3 regions of the Serratia sp. NA_112.1 genome follow, and region 2 is predicted to be linked to each of the others. Evidence: riboswitches for the same ligand, from Rfam matches in the RefSeq annotation. Region 2 holds a riboswitch; each other region holds the start of a gene.
The links. Region 2 has a riboswitch for thiamine pyrophosphate ahead of ACUTQ5_RS05480 (TenA family protein). Riboswitches for the same ligand answer to the same signal wherever they lie in the genome.
Positions count from the first base shown of each region.

Region 1: it holds a riboswitch for thiamine pyrophosphate, as region 2 does, so the genes downstream of both, thiM (hydroxyethylthiazole kinase) here and ACUTQ5_RS05480 (TenA family protein) in region 2, are expected to answer to the same signal.
Region 3: it holds a riboswitch for thiamine pyrophosphate, as region 2 does, so the genes downstream of both, thiC (phosphomethylpyrimidine synthase ThiC) here and ACUTQ5_RS05480 (TenA family protein) in region 2, are expected to answer to the same signal.

Region 1 is NZ_JBQZFO010000006.1:250,528-258,372, reverse strand. It holds gene ACUTQ5_RS14775 (GNAT family N-acetyltransferase) at 230-655, opposite strand; TPP riboswitch at 723-814, shown strand; gene thiM (hydroxyethylthiazole kinase) at 851-1,645, shown strand; gene thiD (bifunctional hydroxymethylpyrimidine kinase/phosphomethylpyrimidine kinase) at 1,642-2,442, shown strand; gene ACUTQ5_RS14760 (inhibitor of vertebrate lysozyme family protein) at 2,528-2,986, shown strand; gene gutQ (arabinose-5-phosphate isomerase GutQ) at 3,029-4,000, opposite strand; gene srlR (glucitol operon DNA-binding transcriptional repressor SrlR) at 3,993-4,766, opposite strand; partial or broken gene ACUTQ5_RS14745 (transcriptional regulator GutM) at 4,858-5,133, opposite strand; partial or broken gene ACUTQ5_RS14740 (hypothetical protein) at 5,107-5,291, opposite strand; gene ACUTQ5_RS14735 (GntR family transcriptional regulator) at 5,380-6,066, opposite strand; partial or broken gene ACUTQ5_RS14730 (hypothetical protein) at 6,410-6,796, opposite strand; gene ACUTQ5_RS14725 (MFS transporter) at 6,854-7,845, opposite strand, start outside.
Region 2 is NZ_JBQZFO010000002.1:238,302-246,146, forward strand. It holds gene ACUTQ5_RS05475 (ABC transporter ATP-binding protein) at 1-346, opposite strand, end outside; gene ACUTQ5_RS05480 (TenA family protein) at 343-1,023, opposite strand; TPP riboswitch at 1,086-1,188, opposite strand; gene ACUTQ5_RS05485 (LLM class flavin-dependent oxidoreductase) at 1,359-2,381, shown strand; gene ACUTQ5_RS05490 (GlxA family transcriptional regulator) at 2,459-3,433, shown strand; gene gap (type I glyceraldehyde-3-phosphate dehydrogenase) at 3,512-4,522, shown strand; gene ACUTQ5_RS05500 (inositol monophosphatase family protein) at 4,724-5,512, opposite strand; gene ACUTQ5_RS05505 (ABC transporter ATP-binding protein) at 5,537-6,598, opposite strand; gene ACUTQ5_RS05510 (ABC transporter permease) at 6,595-7,845, opposite strand, start outside.
Region 3 is NZ_JBQZFO010000021.1:16,821-24,665, reverse strand. It holds gene purD (phosphoribosylamine--glycine ligase) at 1-874, shown strand, start outside; gene ACUTQ5_RS21790 (DUF1481 domain-containing protein) at 920-1,558, opposite strand; gene hupA (nucleoid-associated protein HU-alpha) at 1,628-1,900, opposite strand; gene ACUTQ5_RS21780 (YjaG family protein) at 2,089-2,679, opposite strand; gene nfi (deoxyribonuclease V) at 2,728-3,414, opposite strand; gene hemE (uroporphyrinogen decarboxylase) at 3,424-4,488, opposite strand; gene nudC (NAD(+) diphosphatase) at 4,528-5,295, opposite strand; gene rsd (sigma D regulator) at 5,395-5,898, shown strand; TPP riboswitch at 5,938-6,062, shown strand; gene thiC (phosphomethylpyrimidine synthase ThiC) at 6,178-7,845, shown strand, end outside.

The sequences.
Region 1 (7,845 bases), on a different contig from region 2:
ATGCCCCGGCGATGTTTTGCTTCAGCCTGTACGGCCACATTCTTGATGCCTTCCCAAGGCTAACCGGCTACAAGATTGTCTTTGGCCTGATGGGCATGTTTGCCTGCGCCGGGATTATCGTGTCGGGGCTGCTGGTCAGAAATATCCGCGCACGCGGCAAATTGACCCCGACGGTTTCTGCCGTCTGACCTGGGCTTTATGAAAAGGGGCGCCATAGCACGGCACCCCCTTACTTTGTCGGCGAGTGCATCAGGTAATAGTCTTCCGCGCCGTCATTGCCGGTAGCGATCGTCCGCCAGCCGTGTTTGTGGTAAAAGGCCAGTGCCTTCTCATTCTTCACCAGGCATTTCAGCGAGCCGGTGGCGGTGAATGTTTGCTCCGCCGCCTGCAGCAGGGCGCTGCCGACGCCAAGAGGCGGTAGCTGAGGGTCGATATACAGATTGTGAATAAAGTTATCCTGACGATAAATCGAGACGAACCCCAGCCGCTTGCCGTTTTCTTCTGCCACCCAAATGTCCTCACCCAGAGTCGAGCGATCGAAATCCTCCAGTCGGTAATCTTCGGTATCACACCAGGGGAACGCCGCCTTGCGCGATGCCAGATACAGGGTGCGTAGGAAGGGGCGATCGGCCTCTTGGTATTTTCTTATTCGCATGGCGGCTCCTTTTTGTTTTTTGCCACTATAGCGCGATTGACCTCACCGGCGGCAAGCCCAATAATGGCGGTCTGACTCGGGGTGCCTCTAGGGGCTGAGATTTTACCCGTATTACCTGATCTGGATTATGCCAGCGTAGGGAAGTCTCGGTGCCCCAACCGGTACCCGCCTTCTTGAACGCCGGTTGGGAGGAATATGCTCGCTCGACCTGATGTTTTACCCGGCGCTCGCGCCGCGGCCTGTTTAACCCAATTTAAACGCCAACCCCCCTTGATTCACTGCCTGACCAACGAAGTGGTGCAGGAGCTGACGGCTAACGTGTTGCTGGCGCTCGGCGCTTCCCCGGCGATGGTGGTGGAACCGACCGAAGCGGCACAGTTCAGCCAACTGGCGGATGCCTTGCTGGTCAATATCGGCACCCTCAATGCCTCGCGGGCCGAATCCATGCTGGCAGCAGTAGAAGCCGCCAATGCGGCAGCTACCCCCTGGGCGCTGGATCCGGTCGCCGTCGGTGGACTGGTCTATCGCACCGCCTTTGCCCAACGTTTGCTTGGCGAAAAGCCTGCGGCAATCCGCGGCAACGCTTCTGAAATCATGGCGCTCAGTGGCCTGCAGGCGAGTGGGCGCGGTGTCGACAGCGCTGACGATTCGCTGGTAGCGTTACCGGCGGCGCGGGAGCTGGCTCGTCTCAGTGGGGCGGTGGTGGCGGTGACCGGCGGGGTGGATTACATCACCGATGGCCAGCGTGACTGGGCGGTTACGGGTGGCGACGTGCTGATGACGCGAGTGGTGGGTACCGGTTGCGCACTTTCGGCCGTGGTGGCGGCATTTTGCAGCCTGCCGGGCGATCGCCTGGATAATGTGGCGACCGCCTGCCGGGTGATGTCACTTTGCGGTGAGCGGGCGACGCGCTGTGCCGCCGGGCCGGGCAGTTTTACCCCCGCATTCCTCGATGCTCTGTACCAACTGCGTCCGGAGGATCTGCAATGAAACGGATTAATGCGTTAACCATCGCCGGCACCGATCCGAGCGGGGGGGCCGGCATCCAGGCCGACCTGAAAGCCTTTTCCGCGCTGGGGGCCTATGGTGCCTCAGTGATCACAGCGCTGGTGGCGCAAAATACCCGCGGCGTGCAGTCGGTGTATAACATCGAGCCGGCTTTTGTCGCTGCCCAGCTTGATTCCGTGTTCAGCGATCTGCGTATCGACAGTACCAAGATTGGCATGTTGGCCAACGCCAATATTGTGCAGGCGGTGGCGGAGCGTTTACGTCACTATCAGCCGTCGTTTGTGGTGCTGGATACGGTGATGCTGGCGAAAAGCGGCGATCCCCTGCTGGCACCGGAGGCCGTGGAGTCGATTCGCTGGGAGCTGTTGCCGTTGGTGTCGATCATCACGCCGAACCTGCCGGAAGCGGCGGCACTGCTGGAATGTGCCCCGGCGGAAAATGAACGCCAGATGCGTGAGCAGGGGCGAGCACTGTTGGCGATGGGTTGCCAGGCGGTATTGATGAAGGGCGGCCATCTCAGCGAGAGTGAAAGCCCGGATTGGCTGTTCAGCGCGGGGCAGGAGCAACGCTTTACTGCGCCGCGCGTAGCGACCCGCCATACGCACGGTACCGGATGTACGCTGTCTGCCGCATTGGCAGCCTTGCGCCCACGTCACGACGATTGGGCCGGCACGGTCGCTGCCGCCAAGGATTATCTGCAAAAAGCCCTGCAGCAGGCCGATACGCTGGAAGTGGGGCACGGCATCGGGCCGGTACATCATTTTCATGCCTGGTGGTGAGTCAACTTTTTGCTACCCTTGTGGTCTGACTGATCCAGGCCCGGTATTGGCCGGGGGCTATCAAATTTTATCAAGGGAGAAGGCCATGACAGGAAAAAACGCACTTCGCGGCGCCATCTTCGGCGCATTGCTCAGCTTCAGCGTGGGTGGCTTTGCCCAGCAGATCGTCACTACCTCGGACGTGATCCAGCAGCCGGGTTATCAAACCAGTTGGCAGAACATGGTGAAGGGGCAGGCCCGCTTGCCTGGCTGGGCACGCAAAGGGGTGGGGACTTCAACCCCGGCGCAAAGCCTGAGCTGGAAAGGCCAAAATTATTTAGTGGGTAATCTGTGCAAGCCACACGACTGTGCCAACAACTTTATGATGGTGGCGTTTAAAGAAGACAAGTCGCAGGCCTGGGCAGTACGCGTCGAGGTGGCGAATAAGCCGGAAGCGATTGATCATCCGAAGAAATATGCCAAATACCAATGGCTGGGCAAGCCCGATGAGGATATGAAGGCGCTGCTGAAGCAACAGTTCGAGAATAATCCGGACTGGAAATAAGGCAGCCAGGGGCGCAGCGGTCTGCGCCCCTGAATACCACGCTCAGCCGATACCGGCCTGATGCAGGTCATGCAGGTTGATGGCACCCACCAACACCCCCTCCAGATTGACCACCGGCGCAGCGCTGATGTGCTGTTCGTGCAACGCTTCCAGTGCTTCTCCGGCGCGCCATTGTTCCGGTAAACGGTAGCCGGGGCGAGTGATCGCCGGGCTTAACGCATCCTGAAGGCTATTGCCCTTCACCAGCCAGCGGCGCAGGTCGCCATCAGTAAACACCCCCACCACTTTTTGCTGTGCGTCGCACACGGGCACCAGTCCCAGTCCGGTGCGGCTCAGTTCCAGCATCGCTTCCATAACGTTGGCGCTTTCACTGACCTGCGGCAGGCGATCGCCGGTGCGCATCAGGTGATGTACCCGGTTCAGCAGACGTGCACCCAGACTGCCGCCCGGATGCGAACGGGCAAAGTCTTCGGCGTTGAAACCGCGTTGACGCATCAGTGCCATCGCCAGTGCATCGCCCATCATCAGCGTATTGACCGCGCTGGAGGTTGGCGCCAGCCCCATCGGGCAAGCTTCACGTTCAACGCTGATGTCCAGCACGCAGGCTGTCGCCTGTGCCAGCGGTGACTCTTTGCCGCCGGTAATGGCGATCACCGGGATGTTATTTTCCGCCAGTAACGGCAGGATCAGATCCAGTTCTTTGGCACGGCCAGAGTAGGAGATAAACACCACCACGTCGTCGGCACCGATCATACCCAGATCGCCGTGCAGCGCTTCCGCCGGGTGCACGAAGAACGATGGCGTGCCGGTGCTGGCCAGCGAGGCAGCAATTTTTTTACCGATATGGCCGGATTTACCGATGCCGGAAATCACCGCCTTGCCGCGGCAGTTCAGCAGCAGTTCGCAGGCACAGACGAAGTTGTCGTCCAGCCGTGCTAGCAGGCGTTGTGCTTCGGCCAGCTCAATTTCCAGCGTTTCGCGGGCGAAGGCCAGCAGGGCGGCACTGTTACTCATCAGAATCTCCTACCAGAATGATATTAATGCCTTTCGCTTGCAGCGCGGCGAGATAATCCGGGTTGATTTTTTTATCGGTGATCAGCGTATCGACGGCGCTCAGGTCGCAAACTACATTGGGGCTTTTGCGGCCGAATTTTGACGAATCCACCAGCAGGATAATACGGCTGGCGGCTTCGCACATCGCCTTGCTGACGTTATGCACTTCGTTAAAGGTGGTGACACCGGCATTGAGATCCACGCCGTCAGCTCCGATAAACAACTTATCAAAGCTGAATTGCTGGAAAGCCGATTCGGCCAGGCTGCCGTGGAAGGATGCCGATTTTTTGCGGTAAGTGCCACCGGGCATCAGGATAGTCTGGTCGTTATCCAGCTCCACCAGTGCATTGACAATGTGCAGGCTGTTGGTCATTACCGTGATGTTATTGAACTGCGCCAGATGCGGGACCATTTGCAGTACCGTACTGCCGGTATCAAATATCAGCGAGTCACCGTCGTTGATAAGCCCAATGGCGGCGTAGGCGATCTGGCGTTTCTTTTCGGTATTAATGTGAGTTTTTCGGTCGATGGGCTGGTCGCTATCGTCGCGGCTGAGCACTACGCCGCCATAGGTGCGGATCACCTCGCCTTCGTCTTCCAGGAGGGTGAGGTCTTTACGAATGGTGGTGCCGGTGGTGGCGAAATGCGCCGCCAGGGCATCCACTGCCGTTTTGCCATGTCGCTGCAGATATTCAAGGATAGCGGCCTGTCGCTGCTTTGGTTTCATAGCCCGTCCTGTTCACAAGAGTTGAGCATTTCCCTTTAATGAATGATTCAAAATGAAAGGTAATATCTTTTAATATGAAAATATCATGATTTGGGGCAATCGCTAACGATAGTGCTGTCCTGCATGCGCGAACCTCGGGGAAGATCACATCTGGGCGTAGATCTCGCTGGTGCAAACCATGCAACCGGGCGATTGGCCGCGGTTGGGCAAAAATGGTCAGGCCGCGCATCAACATACTGCCGCAAACTCGCTGTTCAGTATCGCAGGCCAGTGCCAGCACCACCCGTGGCCGAAAGCGTCCGCCGGAACGTCCGACCCCGACGCTGCCCAATTGGCACAGGCCGTCGAAGGCCGGCCAGCCGGTCAGTTCGCTAAGCCGGTCGACGATCGACGGGCGGGTACCGGCAGTGATGTACACCACTTTTTCCCCGGCTCGATCGGTAACTGCAACGGGCCACCCCAGCCGCTATCTAAAAAGCGGTGATTGAAGCTGTAAAAACGATAGTAATGAAATCCTGATGGCAAGGAGAAACAATAGATGCGATTGAGAGGAAATGCCTTTTGTAAAGCCAAATAGCGGGGGGCGCTCGCCCCCTTGAAGGTCAGTGCTTGACTATTCGGCGTCGAACCACTCGGTATTCTGCAAAGAGATGGGGGTAATGGAGTAGATCATCTCTTGCAGGTGCTCATGGATGGCGCGCTCGGCGGCATCGGCATCCTGCGCCTTCAGCGCGGCAAAAATACGGTAATGCTGCTGCAGCAGGCTTTCCGGCGGCGACACTTCGCTCAGGCTGAGAAAACGCACCCGATCCATGGTGGCCTTGATGGTTTCTATGGTCTCCCAGGCCAGCGGGCATTCGGCAAACTGGGTGAGCAACTGGTGAAATTCATCGTCCAGCGCCAGGAATTCACGCGTCTGTTTGTTCTGCGCCGCCAGCTCTTGACGGTGCAAATTATGCTCCAGCGTCATCAGCTGTTCCTGGGTAATGCGCTCTGCCGCACGGCGCACAATTGCGCATTCTACCGCCTGACGGATAAAACGCCCGTCGGCTACCCGTTTGGCCGAAATCTTCATCACGAAAGTCCCGCGCTGCGGCAAGATCTGCACCAATCCGGCCTCCGCCAGCTTGATAAAGGCTTCGCGCACCGGTTGGCGCGAAACGCTAAAGCGGGTGGAGATCTCTTTCTCTGACAACAGCGTGCCGGGGGGAATGGTGCAGTCAACAATATCCTTACGCAGGAAACGGTAGATTTGCTGATTAACCGGGAGGCTATTGGTGAGATTGTAGGATTCAGACATGGTGACGATCGGTCATCTGGCTTGGATTTGGATGCCACCATACTAGCAGATTATCTTGCTGTCGCGGCGGATAATTCTTAATACGGTTAGGCGAACGCTGAGTGGACTCACTCAGCGTCAGACTGATGGCAAAGCTCATTTCTGCACAGAGCGAGTAGGGGGCGATAAATAAAAATCAGGAAAATTAATTTATTGATTTTCGGCTGATCACCACAAAGCAGGAAAAACCACGCTTTTTCCTGCTTTGCCAGTAACCTAACGCTGAGTGGATCCACTCAGCGTTTTATCCAGATCAAACTGGCAGTAGTCTGGCCACACTCTCTTTGGCACTCTGCGTCAACAGCGCCAGATGCCAACGAATGGCGTCCAGCATGCAGTCGCTGATCTGCGTATAGCCGACCAAATAACCCAGATAAGCGAGAAATGAATGGCTGCCGTTGAGCATCCGCAGCTTTATTTCTTCGTAGGGCAGCACGTCGCTGACCAGTTCCGTATACAACAAATTCTGCTGCCGCAGGTCGGCGATTTTTTTCTGGCCGTTGTGCATGTTGATGACGCTGTAACCCCAGTCGCTGGCGTGCTCGTTAGCCAGTTGTTCGGCATACACCGCCTGATGTGCGCGAAAAAACGCGCCAAAGCCAAGGTGCACGATGCGCGGTTTAATCTGTTCGCGAGCGTAATCCGGCTGAGCAACTGCCGCCGGCAGCACGCTGTTGCTGGAAAATGTCATGCTGGAATTCCTGAAAGTGGGGGCAGAAAACGGGGCGACGTCAGCCGCCCCGGATACCTAGGGTTTTGATATTTGCGGTTGCACGCTATTGCGCGGTGCTTTGATCACCAGCAGTACCAGCACTGCCCCGAGTGCGGCCACGCCACCCGCCAGTATAAAGGCGCTGTCGAACTTGCCGGTGTTTTGCACAATGTAGCCGGTGGCTACCGGGCCAATGATGCCGGAAACGCTGCCGACCAGATGGATAAAGCCGCTGGCGCCACCGACCCGGGATTTATGCACCACGTCCTGGATAATTGCCCAGTAAATCGCCCCGGTGATGTACAGGAAGAAGATCGATACCGACATCAGCATGACCGCAGGTACCACGCTGCTGACGGTACCCGCCAGTGCCACGCAGACAGCGGCCGCCAGCAGGCTGGTGACCAGCACAATCTTGCGCGACAGCAACAGCTTGCCGGTGATATTGAAAATCTTGTCGGAGATATAGCCACCGAGTGCCAACCCGACAAAGCCGACAATCCATGGGATCATGGTGGTGAGGCTCATTTCCTTGATGTTCAGGTTATGCGCCTGCACCAGGTACGACGGGAACCAGCTCAGGAAGAAGAACAGGATGTAGTTGTAGCAGAAGAAGGCGAATGCGGTGACCAGGATGATTGGCTGCTTCAGGTAGTAGCCCAGTCCGTGCGCGGCATTGTTCAGCTCTTCTTCGGCGCTGTGAGTCTCTTCCTTCATCTGGTTTATCAGCGCCAGTTCCTTATCGCTGACGCGTTTGCTTTTCGCCGGGTTATCCGCCACCACGAAGAACCACATCAGCATCCAGACGATGCCGATCGAGCAGATGATCATAAACGCCGGCCGCCAGCCGAACGCCAACGCCAGATAACCGACGATCGGCCCGGCCACGGCACCACCCAAAGGGGAACCGGCGCTGAGCAGGCCCATTGCGGTCGCCGCCTGTTTCTTCGGGAACCAGCCGTTGATCATTTTATTGGCGGAGGCGCAGATCGGCCCTTCGGCCATGCCGAACAGAACGCGCAGGATCA
Region 2 (7,845 bases):
ACCGGTCGACCTTTTCACCGCGCAGCCGCGCGCCGAGACTGATGTTTTGGTCAATGGTCAGCCACGGGTAGAGAAAATCCTTTTGCCCCATATAAGCGATGCGCCCGGCAATCGGCAGGCCATCGCTGCCGGCAACCGAGCCGGAGGTGGGTTTTACCAGCCCGGCAATAATCTTCAACAGGCTGGTTTTGCCCGCACCGCTGGCACCGAGCAGGGCAACAAAGTTGCCGCCTGCGATATCGAAACTAAGTCGGTCGAAAATCACCTGTTGGCCAAAGCGCAGGGTTAAATCCCGCACCTGAATACCCGGCCGCACGCCATGGTGCTGTGCGTTGACTATACTCATTGGGCATTCAGCCCCATTTGCCAGAAGGCGGATTCCAGCCGTGTGGCGGTGGTGAAAATCGCTGACAGTTCACCCAGGCGGCTTTCTGCACCGCGCTGGCGGCCGACGTTTTCCAGCAGATCGAGTGCGGCCTGCACCCCGGCCAGGTAGCCCGGATCGCCATAGTTGCGGATCCACGAAGCGTAGGGGTTGCCTGCCATCATCGTGGCAGGATCGTTCAGCAGTCGCAGGCCAATCTCGGCATAGCCAGCGACGCAGGGCAACAGCGCCGCCAGCAGGTCGAGCGCATCCCCGGAATGGCCGATATCGAGCACATAGCGGGTGTAATTGAGGGTTTCCGCGGCTTCTGGCTCGGCGGCAATCTGCGGCTCGCTGAGGCCCCAGTCGGCGCAATAGGCCAGATGCAAAGGCAGCTCGGCCACGATTGCATTGAGCGAAGCGGTGGCCGTGCGCATCTCCGGCAGGGTGCGCAGTTTGCTGACCAGCAGGGCGTAGGCGCGGGCAAAGTGGATCAGGAACAGATAGTCCTGGGTCAGATAGCGGCGGAAAGCAGGTTCGGGCAGCGTACCGGCGGCCAGTTGCTGAATAAAGGGGTGAGCGACATAGTCCTGCCAGTGGCTACCGGCGTGCAGGCGCAGTTGTCCGTAAAGACCGTCGTTGAATTGGGGAGTAAACATGGGACCTCCAAAAGTAAGTGGAGATCCGGGCGCGCTGAGGTATGAACAGGCAATGACTGATAGCGTGATTGCCGACCCGTCCCTTCGCTGGCATGACCCAGATCAGGTTCAAAGGGTTCGGCTTGCGCCATCTCAGCCCATTACAGGACACCCCTCGGAGGAGCCTGTTATACGATATTTACTTTTTGATTACAATGCTTGGGCGGGGGGAAGTCCGGAGGGATTTCTCTGCCAAAAACGGTTCGTTTAGTGCGGTCGAAGACAATTTTTCTGGCCTGACAGGGGGCATATTTGTCACTGTAATCCGGTCATAATTGAACCTAAGGACACTACCCATGAAGAAAATTGGATTTCTCTCTTTTGGCCACTGGACGCCTTCGTCACAGTCGGGCACCCGCTCGGCCAGCGATGCGTTGCTGCAATCGATCGATCTTGCCGTCGCGGCAGAAGAACTGGGGGCGGATGGAGCCTATTTCCGCGTGCATCACTTTGCCCGCCAGCTTGGCTCGCCATTCCCGCTGTTGGCTGCCATCGGTGCCAAAACCCAGCGTATTGAGATTGGTACCGGTGTGATCGACATGCGCTATGAAAACCCGCTGTATATGGTTGAAGATGCCGGAGCCGCCGACCTGATTTCAGGTGGACGTTTGCAGCTTGGCATCAGTCGCGGTTCTCCCGAGCAGGTGATTGATGGCTGGCGATACTTTGGCTACACGCCTGCCGACGGCGAGACCGAAGCCGATATGGCCCGTCGACATACCGAAGTGCTGCTGGACGCGCTGCGTGGCGAAGGCTTTGCCGAACCCAGCCCGCAACCGATGTTCCCTAATCCTCCCGGCCTACTGCGCGTTGAACCTTTCTCCGCCGGCCTGCGGGATCGCATCTGGTGGGGGGCCAGCTCAGACGCCACGGCAGTTTGGGCCGCGAAACTGGGGATGAACCTGCAAAGTTCGACGCTGAAAAACGACGAAACCGGCGAGCCGTTCCATGTGCAGCAGGCCAAACAGATCCGCGCTTACCGCGAGGCCTGGAAGCTGGCAGGGCATAAACGAGAGCCGCGGGTGTCGGTCAGCCGCAGCATCTTTGCGCTGATGGATCAGCGGGATCGCAACTATTTTGGCAACAGCGGGCAGGAGGGCGATCAGGTGGGCTACATCGGCGATCAGACCCGGGCGATATTCGGCCGCAGTTATGCCGCCGAGCCGGAACTGTTGATCAAACAGCTGGCGCAGGACGAAGCCATTGCCGAAGCGGACACCTTGCTATTGACCGTGCCAAACCAGTTGGGTGTGGACTATAACGCCCATGTGATTGAGTCGATCCTCAAGCATATTGCACCGGCGCTGGACTGGCGCTGATAGGTTGCTAACCCAAAGCCTGCCAGCCTCTATGGAGGCGGGATTGACTTATTTTGCTCATTTTGTATTTTAAGGACATGCATAACTTTCTGATTATCGTCCCCGAAGGGGGCATGTTATTTGAGTCGGCAGGCATCGCCGACATTCTGATGCAAGCCAATCGCTTGAGGCCCAACGATGCTCCGCTCTACCGGATGTCGCTGGCCACCACGCAATCTCACCGGGTAGTCCATGGTTCGTCCGGTTTGAATCTGCTGGCCGACCATCGTCTCTCGGATCTCGACCCTGAGCAGGAACGCGACACCATCATAGTGACCGGAAAAGGCGCGACCGAAGAAGAAAGTGCCTACGTTGTCGACTGGCTGCGGCGTGCCGCACCCCAGGCGCGACGTATTGCGTCGGTGTGCGGTGGGGCGTTGCTGCTGGCCGAAGCCGGTTTACTGGATGGACGCCGGGCGACCACCCATTGGCGCTTGCTGGAAACCTTGCAGACGCGTTTCCCAAAAGTGCAGGTCGAAAATGGGCCGTTGTACGTGCAGGATGGCTCTGTCTGGACTTCCGGCGGGGTCAGTTCCGGCTTCGATCTCACTCTGGCGCTGGTGGAAGACGACTATGGTTTTGTTCAGGCGCGCGAAGTGGCGCAAGATCTGGTGATGTTCCTTCGTCGGCCCGGCGGCCAGGCGCAGTTCAGCCGTTACCCTTTAAATCAGGCTAAAACCCCTGGCCCAATCCGCGATCTCCAGTCGTGGATCCTGGAAAACCTGGCGGAAGATCTTTCCGTAGAGAAATTGGCGGAACGGGTCGCCATGAGTCCGCGAAATTTTACCCGGGTGTTCACGCGTGAGACCGGGCTCTCTCCTGCCAAATTTGTCGAAGAAGGGCGTTTATATCTGGCCCGGCAACGCCTGGAGCAGAGTGCGGAAGGTATTGAGCAAATCGCCATCAACTGTGGGTTTGGTAATGGCCTCAATCTGCGGCGCGTTTTTGAGCGGCATTTGCAGCTCTCACCTACCGAGTACCGCGAGCGTTTTCATTCCCGCACATTGGCCTAAATTGATCTATTAACGTCCTTTTCGTCATTTCTCTCCCGGTTTAAATTGGTGACAGAGCCAATAATGAAGGAGTAGATCATGGTCAAAGTGGGCATTAATGGATTCGGCAGGATCGGCAGGAACGTGTTGCGTGCGGCGTTAGGGCGCAGTGATTTTCAGGTGGTGGCAATCAATGATTTGACCGACAGCAAAACCCTGGCGCACCTGCTGAAATACGATTCGCTTTCAGGCACTCTGGCAGCCAGCGTCGAAGCCGGTGAGAACCAGTTGCTGCTCGATGGTCGGCCGATTCATGTTTTCTCCGAAAGAGATCCGGCTGCTATCCCATGGAGCAGCGTGGGGGTTGAGGTGGTGATTGAGGCGACGGGCTTCTTCACCGACAAAGCCAAGGCCGAAGTGCACATCACCCAAGGCGGTGCAAAGCGAGTCATTATCTCGGCACCGGGCAAGGACGATGATATTACGCTGGTGCTGGGTGTTAACCATCAGCAATACGATCCGGCCAAACATTTTGTGGTCAGCAACGGCAGCTGTACCACTAACGGCCTGGCCCCTGCCGCCCAGGTATTGCATCAGGCATTCGGTATTGAATACGGTTTGATGAATACCACCCATGCCTACACCAATAGCCAGGCGCTGCATGACCAACCGGAAAAAGACCTGCGCGGTGCCCGTGCCGCAGCGGAGTCGATTGTGCCTTATTCCAGCGGCGCCGCCAAAGCGCTCGGCAAGGTGATCCCAGAGCTGGACGGTCGCCTGACCGGTTACTCGCTGCGGGTGCCGGTACCGGTAGTGTCTATCGTGGACTTAACGGTCACGCTGAAACGTGAAGTGACGGCCGAAGAGATCAACGCGGCTTTCCGCCAGGCTGCCGAATCCGGCCCTCTCAAGGATATTCTTGGCTACAGCGATGAGCCTTTGGTGTCCAGTGATTATAGAGGCGACCCGCGTTCGTCGGTAATTGATGGACTTTCCACGCTGGTGATTGGCGGTAATTTGGTCAAGATCCTCGCCTGGTACGACAACGAGTGGGGGTTCTCTAACCGTCTGGTCGATCTGGCGGTTTTGATGGAAAAACGCGGTTTGTAGAAGAGTAGGGGCGCTGCATGCTGCGCCCCTCAGATTGATGACAAACACCCGAAAAACGTGGTTTTCGGATGTTTGGGGTAAATCAGAAGATATAATCCTTTGTTTTTATTAGCCCTCAGATCAGAGCTTTTAACCGCAATGGACTTTGTCAGCAGTTTCAGGGGCGCTGCATGCTGCGCCCCTATGCTGAACCCAGCCAAATTACAGTTGCGCGATCTGCATTAAATCTTGTTTGGCCCCTGGCGCGACCGCCAGCACCGGCCCGCCGCGCAGCAGATGTTCCCCGTCGGTATTAAATGTATGGGTCCAGCCACCGGCTTCATTGACCAGGCAGTAACCCGCCAGACAATCCCAGGCGTGCATATAAGGCTCGTAATAACCCACCAGTCTTCCTGCGGCAACCCAGGCCAGCATCATGGCACCGGAACCGTTACGGAAGAAATTGCCGCCCACCGCGGTGATCGCGGCGGCTATTTCGCCAACGCGCTCGGGCGTGACATAGCTGTTGGCACCAAAACCGGTGACGTGGTTTTGCATGGTGCGCTGTGGATCCACCCGCAGCGGTTTGCCATTAAGCGTGGCACCTGCACCGCGTGCCGCAACAAAGCACTCTTGCTGACAAGGGGCGACGATCACCCCGATCACCGGCTCACCCTGATGAATAACCGCAATCGACACACACCAGTTCGGCATACCGTTAACGAAAGGGCTGGTGCCGTCGATCGGATCTACCACCCAGGTGTAGCCAGAGTCACCCGGCTGCAGGCCAAACTCCTCCCCCAAAAAACCGTCGTTCGGGAACTGCTGGGCGATTTTCTCGCGGATCAGTAATTCAACTTCGCGATCGGCTATCGATACCACGTCCTGCGCATCGCGTTTGGTTTCAATCACCAGGCTTTCGCGGCGATTGAAGTAGTCCAGCGCTTTGTCGCCGGCCGCTCGCGCAGCCTGTTCGGCTAGCGTCAGGCGTTGGGAAATCAGCTCATTCATTTTAGATCCTTAATATTTTGAGGCTCACTGGGCAATCAGCGCCAGTCCCTGAGATTTGAAATCAATGGCCACGCGGGTGGTCGGCGTCAGTTGGCGTTCCATCTGCACATCGACAATAAACAGCGCGCCGAGGTCGGTTTTCACTTCATACTCGATATGGTCGCCCAGCCAGGCGCTGTGGGTCACTTCGCCGTTTAATGCCCCGGTTTGCTCTGGCTGCAGGGTAATAAACTGTGGCCGTACCGAAAGCTGTGCGGCACCGGGGCGGGCTTTAGCGCCCGGCACCCGATATTGACGGCTGCCGAGGGTGATCAGCGCTTCGCCGTCATCCACCCGCTCAATGTCACAAGGTAGAATGTTGGCTTCGCCCATAAAGTCGGCGATAAATACCGACGCTGGCGAGTGATAGAGCTCCTGTGGCGCCCCCTGTTGGGCAATATGCCCTTCTTTCATGACGATAATCTTATCGGAGACCGCCAAAGCCTCTTCCTGATCGTGCGTGACATACACGGCGGTAAAGCCAAGGCGCTGCTGCAAGTCGCGGATCTCGGTACGTACCCTGCGGCGCAGCCGTTCGTCAAGATTGGACAGTGGCTCGTCGAGCAGCAGCACCTGGGGTTCCAAAACCAGCGCACGCGACACGGCAATGCGCTGCTGCTGGCCGCCAGAGAGTTCGGCGGGCAGGCGTTGGCCCATGTTTTCCAGGCCGACCAGTTTTAAGCCCTCACGCGCCCGATCCTGCGCTTCTTTACGCGGCAGGCCGCTGGCGAGCAGGCCGTACATTACGTTGTCCAGCGCACTCATGTGCGGGAACAGCGCGTAGGATTGGAACACCATGGCGACGTCGCGCTCATTGGCCGGCAGATGCGTGACGTCTTTACCGCCGATCAGAATACGCCCTGAAGTGGGGTGTTCCAGGCCGGCCAGCAGGCGCAGGGTGGTGGTTTTGCCACAGCCCGAAGGGCCGAGCAGCGTCACCAGCGTGCCGGGTTCGACGGTGAGCGAAAGGCCGGGCAGGGCGGTGAAGTCGGCAAACTGTTTGGTGACGTTCTCAAACACCACCGAACCGGAGCGAATGGCAGTCATAAGGCATTCTCCTGAGGTAAGGCCGCGGGTGGCGTCACCGGCGGGGTAGCAGTTATTGCGCGGCGCAGACGACGTTCGCCCACCAGCAACTGGAAGCTGAGGATCACCGCAAGCATCACCACGATAAGCACCGAGGAGTAAGCGATAGCCACGCCGTATTCCCCGTTTTCGACCAGCCCGACGATGTAGGAGGTGGCCATGTTGTACTGGGCGCTGACCAGGAAAATCACCGCGCTGATCGAGGTAATGGCCCGCACAAAGGCATAAACCAGTGCGGCGCTGATAGCAGGTTTCAGCAGCGGTAGGATCACTTTACGCAGGGTGCGGAAACTGCTGGCGCGTAGCGTCAGCGAGGCTTCATCCAGGCTGCGATCCAGTTGGCTCATGGCGGCGATGCCCCCGCGAACGCCGACCGGCATATTACGGAACACGAAACAGGCCACCAGGATCAGTGCGGTGCCGGTGATCTCTAGCGGCGGCAGGTTATACGCCATGATGTAACTGACGCCGATCACCGTGCCGGGAATGGCAAAGCTGAGCATCAACATAAACTCGAAGGTCTGGCGCCCGGCAAACTTCTGCCGCACGATCAGCCAGGCGGTGAGCAGGCCAACAATGGCGGTCAGCGGCGCGGCGATCAGGGCGATCTCCAGCGTGGTCCAGAACGAGTTCCAGGCGACGCCGGTCCAGACTATCTGGCCGCTGTTCCACTGGAAACCGAAGGCGCGGGCGTAATGACTCAACGTCAGGCTGTTATCCAGCCCCCAGGACTGGACAAAACCGCCGATCAGGATCATGCCGTAGACCACTAGCGTGAACAGACCCCAGGGGATTACTAACGCGTACACGCCATAGCGCAAGCCGCGTGGCAGCCCGCAGTGGGTGCCGGAATCCCCTTTGCCGGTGACGGTGGCGAAGTTTTTCCCCGCCAGCCACAGACGCTGCAAAATAAAGGCGCTAAGGGTGAAGCACAGCAGGATGATCGCCAGTACGGCGGCACGGCTTGGATCGTTTTGCGCGCCCACCACCGAGAAGAAGATCTCGGTCGACAGCACGCCGTGGCTGCCCCCCAGCACCATCGGATTGCCGAAGTCCGCCATGCTTTCGATAAAGCTGATCAGGAAGGCATTGGCCAGGCCGGGGGCCATCAGCGGCAGTGAAACATAGCGGAAGGTGCGCCAACGGTTGGCGCGTAGCGTCTGTGAGGCTTCTTCCAGCGAGGGGCTGACTCCTTCGACCACGCCAAT
Region 3 (7,845 bases), on a different contig from region 2:
CAAAGGCGCGCCCATCGTCATCAAGGCCGACGGCCTGGCCGCCGGCAAAGGCGTCATCGTCGCCATGACGTTGCAAGAAGCCGAAGACGCGGTTCAGGACATGTTGGCCGGTAACGCCTTTGGCGATGCCGGTCACCGTATCGTGATAGAAGAGTTCCTTGAAGGTGAGGAAGCCAGCTTTATCGTGATGGTCGACGGCGAGAACGTAGTGCCGATGGCCACCAGCCAGGATCACAAACGTGTCGGCGACGGCGATACCGGCCCGAACACCGGTGGCATGGGTGCCTACTCCCCAGCGCCGGTGGTCACTGATGAAATCCACCAGCGCGCTATGGATCAGGTCATCTGGCCTACCGTGCGTGGCATGGCTGCGGAAGGCAATACCTACGTCGGCTTCCTTTACGCCGGGCTGATGATCTCCGCCGACGGCCAGCCGAAGGTGATTGAGTTCAACTGCCGCTTTGGCGATCCGGAGACGCAACCGATCATGCTGCGCCTGCGTTCTGATCTGGTCGAGCTGTGTCTGGCCGGTGCAGAAGGCAAGCTGGACGAGAAAACGTCCGAGTGGGATGAACGTCCTGCGCTAGGCGTAGTGTTGGCAGCCGGCGGCTATCCGGGTGATTACAACAACGGTGAAGTCATTCAGGGTCTGCCACAGCAGGAAAGTGCCGACGGTAAGGTGTTCCATGCAGGTACCCGCCTGCAGGGCGATGACGTGGTCACCAGCGGGGGGCGCGTGTTATGCGTAACCGCACTGGGTGAGACGGTGGCTCAAGCGCAACAACGCGCCTATCAATTAGCGGAAGGTATTCAGTGGCCGGGTAGTTTCAGCCGCAAGGACATTGGCTATCGGGCGATTGCACGCGGCAAATGATCTGAACACTACAACGCTCTTGGGCTCCGCAATGCGGGGCCTTTTTTATAGCTGGTCTTCTTTCGGTTCCCAGCGGCAAAAATCATCGTTCGCCACCAGCAGCAGTTCACGCCCTTCCGGCGCATCCAACCAGGCTATATTCACCGGCTGACTGCTATTACGGGCACGTCGCGCGATCCAGACTTTGGCACTGCTATCCAGCTCCGGCTTCAAGGTTTGGCCATCACAGGTTTGCACTACTCCCTGCTGCCAACGCCCCTGCAACAACTTCACCTTACCGACGCGCAGCGCATTGCTCAGTTCCAGCACCCGTCGTGCCTGATATCGATACAGCGCGATTTCATCGCTGGTCAGTTGTTCACGCCGCGTGGCCAGTTGGCGCTGCATAAAGCTTACTCCACCGTCATCGGCAAAGCGTAATTGAATGGAGTCTTGATCGCCATCGGCGTCAGTGCGTTTGATTTGGCGCAGCTTACCGTCTTGATATTCGTACAGTGTGGTAACGGTGCCCGGACCACGATAGGGGCTATAGACGCTCATCAACACCAGTGGACGGTGCCGATCGTCATCTTTACGCCACAGGCGCATCACGCCCTGGTCGGCCACATAACCGCTGGCACTAAAGGAAGGAAGATCTGAATGACTGCTGCAGGCGCTCAGGCCAGCGGCAATGCCGATGACCATAAGCGCCTGTCGGATAAACAAAAGGGGCACAATTGCCCCCCAGTTTAATCTTTTCACCAACACACAGTATTACTTAACTGCGTCTTTCAGTGCTTTGCCAGAAACGAACGCAGGCACGTTAGCAGCTGCGATTTTGATTTCTTTACCAGTCTGCGGGTTGCGACCAGTGCGCTCGTTGCGGTGGTTTACCTTGAAAGTACCGAAACCAACCAATTGTACTGCATCACCTTCTTTCAGAGACTCAGTAATAGCAGCCAGGGTGGATTCCAGAGCCAGTTTAGCTTGTGCTTTGGAAAGGTCAGCCTTGTCCGCGATTACATCAATCAGTTGAGTCTTGTTCATAAGTTATCCTTACAGTGTGTTTATCGTTTGCAAAGCATCGAGTGCGACGGATATGCCGATGTACAGCACTCCCTGCATACACGCACCGATAGCCACTTTTTTTCCGCCCCCCAAATGTAGACCAGACAGGGTGCGGATGTGAAGCCTTAAGGCATGACAAATCAGGCGTTAAATCACGTTTTCTTGCCTTATTGCGTTAATTTTATCCCGATATTACTAACCGCAGCCTCGCGGAGGTCAGAACGCAACCCTTTGATCAGTTCCAAATCGCGTTCTTCGCAGTCAGCCAACAGGCGGAAAATTTCCCATTGGATGTCCCATTCTTCCTCTACCGCAGGCAAAACCTTGAGCTCATCGTCGGTCATTTCTTTACCGGCCTGAGTCATTTCCAACATCGCCACGGTGCGAATTGACGTTTCGCTGATGGCGATGGCGTGCTCTAGCGTCTCCCCGCTGAGTCGCGAATGGATCAGTTCCCCTAATGCGATACAGGCGTCAATCGCCGGGTAAACGCCGTAAAGATCGTAATCTTCTGCCGCGGGTATCGCCTCTTCCAACTTCTCCAGTTGGCTGTCAAAGTTGACCTTGGCGTCCTTGACCACCAGAGTTTCCCACACCAAATCCAGAATGCGGCGGTAAATTGCCGGTTCGCCGAACTCGGTTTGCAGGCAGAACATCTGGTAATTCGGATACATACGCTCGCACAAACTAGCCATAAAGGTCAAATGTTGCCAGCTTTCAAGCTTTTCCAGACGTAAATGAATCGGGTTACGTAGCATTATTCACTCTCTTACGCGTTATCTGCGCCGCAGTGTACCCGAAATCGGTCATTGCGACACCTCTGGATGCTGCTGCAGCCAGCGCTGGAAGGCCGGGCGGCGTGAGGCGATGGCGTCGGCCCAGCGTGTAGGTTCCGGCAAACGGTAGCCCGCCATGCAACGTTGAACCCACGCCAGTGCACTGTCGGCACCGACGCGGTGACCGGTGGAGATAAACAGCGGATTACAGCGCGCCTTACTGCGCCATACCCAACCAAGCTGCTCGCCTTTGTCCTCCAGCGGGGCCAAAGCGCCTACAGCCTCATCCAGCGGGGCGAACTTACCGCACAGGCGCTTTTTGGCTACGCCGATGGTCGGCACGTTAACCAGCAGGCCAAAATGGCTGGCTACGCCCAGACGGCGCGGATGCGAAATGCCATGACCGTCAACCAGCACCAGGTCAGGCTTTTGATGCAATTGCTCCCAGGCTGCGAGCAACGCTGGATATTCGCGGAACGATAAAAAACCGGGGATATAGGGCATGGTGGTGGCAACCCGTGCCACCTGGTACTCCACCAGTTCCAGCGACGGATAGCGCAGGATGGCGATGGCAGCTCGAGTCACCGCGCCTTCCTGCTCAAAGCCCACATCGGCACCAGCGATAAAGGCCGGTGGAGCGACCAAAAAATCATCCTGGCGAATGACTTCGGAGGCGCGCAGCCGTTGTTCTGCACGCAGGGCTTGAGTCTCTATCACATCCAATCCTTAACGATGGTATTTCCCCGACTGCGCGTGGACCGCCTCAACAAAGGCACCGGCGTTTTCCGGCGGTACGTCCAGGTGAATGCCGTGGCCCAGGTTGAATACGTGTCCTTCGCCGTGGCCAAAACCGGCCAGAATGGTTTCCACTTCCTGACCAATCCGCTCAGGTGACGCATACAGCATGGAAGGGTCCATGTTGCCCTGCAGTGCGACTTTGTCCCCTACGCGGCGGCGTGCATCAGCGATATCGGTCGTCCAGTCGAGGCCGAGCGCGTCACAACCGGTGGCCGCCATCGCCTCAAGCCACTGGCCGCCACCTTTGGTGAACAGCGTGACCGGCACACGACGGCCGTCGTTTTCACGCAGCAGGCCGTCAACAATCTTGTGCATGTAATGCAGCGAGAACTCGCGGTAGTCACGACCGGTCAGCACGCCACCCCAGGTATCGAACACCATCACCGACTGCGCACCGGCTTTAATCTGGGCGTTAAGATACAAGATGACGCTGTCTGCCAGTTTATCCAGCAGCAGGTGCAACGTAGCCGGTTCGGCGTACATCATTTTTTTCAGTTTGGTGAAGGCTTTACTGCTACCGCCTTCCACCATATAGGTCGCCAGCGTCCATGGACTGCCGGAGAAACCGATCAACGGTACTTCGCCTTTCAGCTCACGACGGATGGTACGCACTGCGTTCATCACATAACCCAGTTCCACTTCTGGGTCGAACGCCGGCAGCTTGTCGACATCGGCACGGCTGGTGATAGGCGAGGAGAAACGCGGGCCTTCACCGGCTTCGAAATACAGGCCCAGCCCCATGGCATCGGGAATGGTGAGGATATCGGAGAACAGGATCGCTGCGTCCAGCGGGAAACGACGCAGCGGCTGCAGCGTGACTTCACAAGCCAGCTCCGCATTCTTGCACAGCGACATAAAATCACCGGCCTCGGCGCGGGTAGCCTTGTACTCCGGCAAATAACGACCGGCCTGACGCATCATCCATACAGGGGTCACATCCACCGGCTGACGCAGTAGTGCGCGCAGGTAACGATCGTTCTTCAACTCATTCATTATGGGGCTCCCTTATTCATCTGCCGGTATTGTAGCGATTTATTGCTCACGGCATAAGGCTACGGTGTCCTCTATCAGGCGACGCGCTACCGTGCCGGGCGGCGGTAATAGCGGCAACCGATCGTAGCGGTACCAACCGGCGTTAAGCAGCTCTTTCGGATCGTGGCGGATCTCGCCGCGGTGGTAATCGGCCATAAAGGCCATCATCAACGAGTGCGGGAACGGCCAGGGCTGTGAGGTGACATAACGCAGGTTTTTGATTTCAATATTACTTTCCTCCATTACCTCACGTGCGGCCGCCTGCTCCAACGTTTCGCCAACCTCGACAAAGCCGGCCAGTACGGTATGAATACCGCCGCGATGGCGCACATGTTGCGCCAGCAGGATCTCATCGTCCCGTCGAATGGCAACGATCACGCAGGGGGCGATTTGCGGGTAGTAGCGCTCCCGGCAGTTGCCGCACAGGCAGGCACTTTCGGTGCGGCTGAGATGCATTTCATGGCCGCAGTAACCGCAATAGCGATGGGAACGGTAAAACTCGGCCAATTGTACGCCCCGTCCGGCAAGCTGGAACAGCCCGCGATCGAGTTCTAACAGTTGGCGTACCGATCCCATCTCCTGTGGCATTACATGGCGCACCAGCCAGACCGGCAACCCTTCCCATTCACCAATACTACGGGCCATTCTTCCCTGCAGGGAAAATGACGCGGCCAAACCGCACGGTAATTCACCGTTCGGTAACCAAAGTTTGCTTTCATGGCTGACGATCCACCAGCCATTTTCATTACCCGTTAATGCAAGTTCCATATCGTTGTTGCACAACCTCAGCTTCACTGGCACTCTACAAACCGGCCTTGTTACATTTTAATAACTTACTGTTACGTTTTATTACTTACGGAGTCAAACATGCTCAACCGTTTGGAAAGCCTGACTCAGCGCGTTGGTGGTAGTAATGAATTAGTAGATCAATGGCTTCAGGCACGCAAGCAGTTGCTGGTCGCCTATTGTGCCCTGGTGGGCATTAAACCTAACAAAGAAAAGCATACGCCGCTGAATGAAAAAGCGCTGGAGAACTTTTGCCATAATCTGGTGGATTACCTCTCCGCCGGCCATTTTCATATCTATGACAGAATAATCAAACAAGTGGAAGGCGCATCCAGTCCGAAAATGTCTCTGGCGGTCAACATCTATCCCAAGCTGTGGACCAATACCGAGCAGATTATGGCTTTCCACGATCGCTATACCGATGCGGATATCGATCAGGACTTGTGTCTGGAATTACATCAGGCGTTGTCCGACATCGGTGAAACGCTGGCGGCTCGTTTTACCCTTGAAGACAGGCTGATCCAACTGGCGGCTGAAACCTGGCAGCAGGCTGAACCGGACAAGACGCTGGATCCGGCCCGTTAAAATTTTGTAGTCTTTTTTATTATCCCTCCTATACTGGAGGGCATCTTGTCGGAGTGCCTAGCGCCTGATTTGTTCATCAAATTGGCCAGGCTGAGACCGTTAATTCGGGATCCGCGGAACCTGATCGGGTTAATACCCGCGAAGGGAACAAGAGTAATCTATCGCCACAGGCAGGTGACCCCGATTTGGGATACTCCCGCCTTGCTGGCCAGCATCATTACTCCCTCCGAGCTCCAGACAAGCAATTTTCCCAACTCATCACACTGGTAGGAATTTGCTATGTCTAGCGTTAAAAAACCCCGCGCTCGTAAAGAGCAACGCGAAGAAGCCCAGCAGTTTATCAACACCCTGCAAGGCGTTTCCTTCCCCAACTCACGCCGTATCTATCTGCAGGGTTCACGAAGTGACCTGCAGGTGCCAATGCGTGAAATTCAGCTCAGCCCGACGCTGATCGGTGGCGATAAGGACAACCCAAAGTACGAGCCAAACGAAGCCATTCCGGTGTACGACACTGCCGGCCCTTACGGTGACCCTCAATCCGAACTCAATGTGCATACCGGCCTGGCCAAGCTACGCGCCGGCTGGATCAAAGAACGTGGCGATACCGAGGTCCTCAAGGGTGTCAGTTCAGGTTTCACCCAGCAGCGCCTGGCCGATGAAGGTCTGGATCACCTGCGCTTTGAACATCTGCCGTTGCCACGCAAGGCACAACCGGGTAAATGCGTAACCCAGTTACACTACGCGCGTGCCGGCACCGTCACTCCGGAAATGGAATTTATCGCCATCCGCGAAAATATGGGCCGCGAACGCATCCGTGGCGAGGTATTACGCCACCAGCATCCTGGCCAAAGCTGGGGGGCCAACCTGCCGGAGAACATCACGCCGGAATTCGTCCGCCAGGAAGTCGCCGCCGGGCGCGCCATCATCCCCGCTAATATCAACCACCCGGAATCCGAACCGATGATTATCGGCCGCAACTTCCTGGTGAAGGTTAATGCCAACATCGGCAACTCGGCGGTGACTTCTTCGATCGAGGAAGAAGTCGAGAAACTGGTGTGGTCCACCCGCTGGGGCGCAGATACCGTGATGGATCTTTCCACCGGTCGCTATATCCACGAAACCCGCGAATGGATCCTGCGCAACAGCCCAGTGCCGATTGGCACGGTGCCTATTTATCAGGCGCTGGAAAAGGTCAACGGCGTGGCGGAAAACCTCACCTGGGAAATGTTCCGCGATACGCTGCTGGAGCAGGCGGAGCAAGGGGTTGACTACTTCACCATTCACGCCGGTGTGCTGCTGCGTTACGTGCCGATGACCGCCAAACGCCTGACTGGCATCGTCTCCCGCGGCGGTTCGATCATGGCCAAATGGTGCCTGTCGCATCATCAGGAAAACTTCCTGTACCAGCACTTCCGCGAAATTTGTGAAATCTGCGCCGCCTATGACGTATCGCTGTCGCTGGGTGACGGCCTGCGCCCCGGCTCGATTCAGGACGCCAACGACGAAGCGCAGTTCGCCGAGCTGCACACGCTGGGCGAACTGACAAAAATAGCCTGGGAGTATGACGTGCAGGTGATGATCGAGGGCCCTGGCCACGTGCCGATGCAGATGATCCGCCGCAACATGACCGAAGAGTTGGAACACTGCCACGAAGCGCCGTTCTACACCTTGGGCCCGCTGACTACCGATATCGCACCTGGTTATGACCACTTCACCTCCGGCATAGGGGCCGCGATGATCGGCTGGTTCGGCTGCGCCATGCTGTGTTACGTCACGCCGAAGGAACACCTTGGGTTGCCGAACAAAGAGGACGTCAAACAGGGGCTGATCACCTACAAAATTGCCGCCCACGCCGCCGATCTGGCCAAGGGACACCCTGGCGCACAGATCCGCGATAACGCCATGTCCAAGGCTCGCTTCGAATTCCGCTGGGAAGACCAGTTCAAC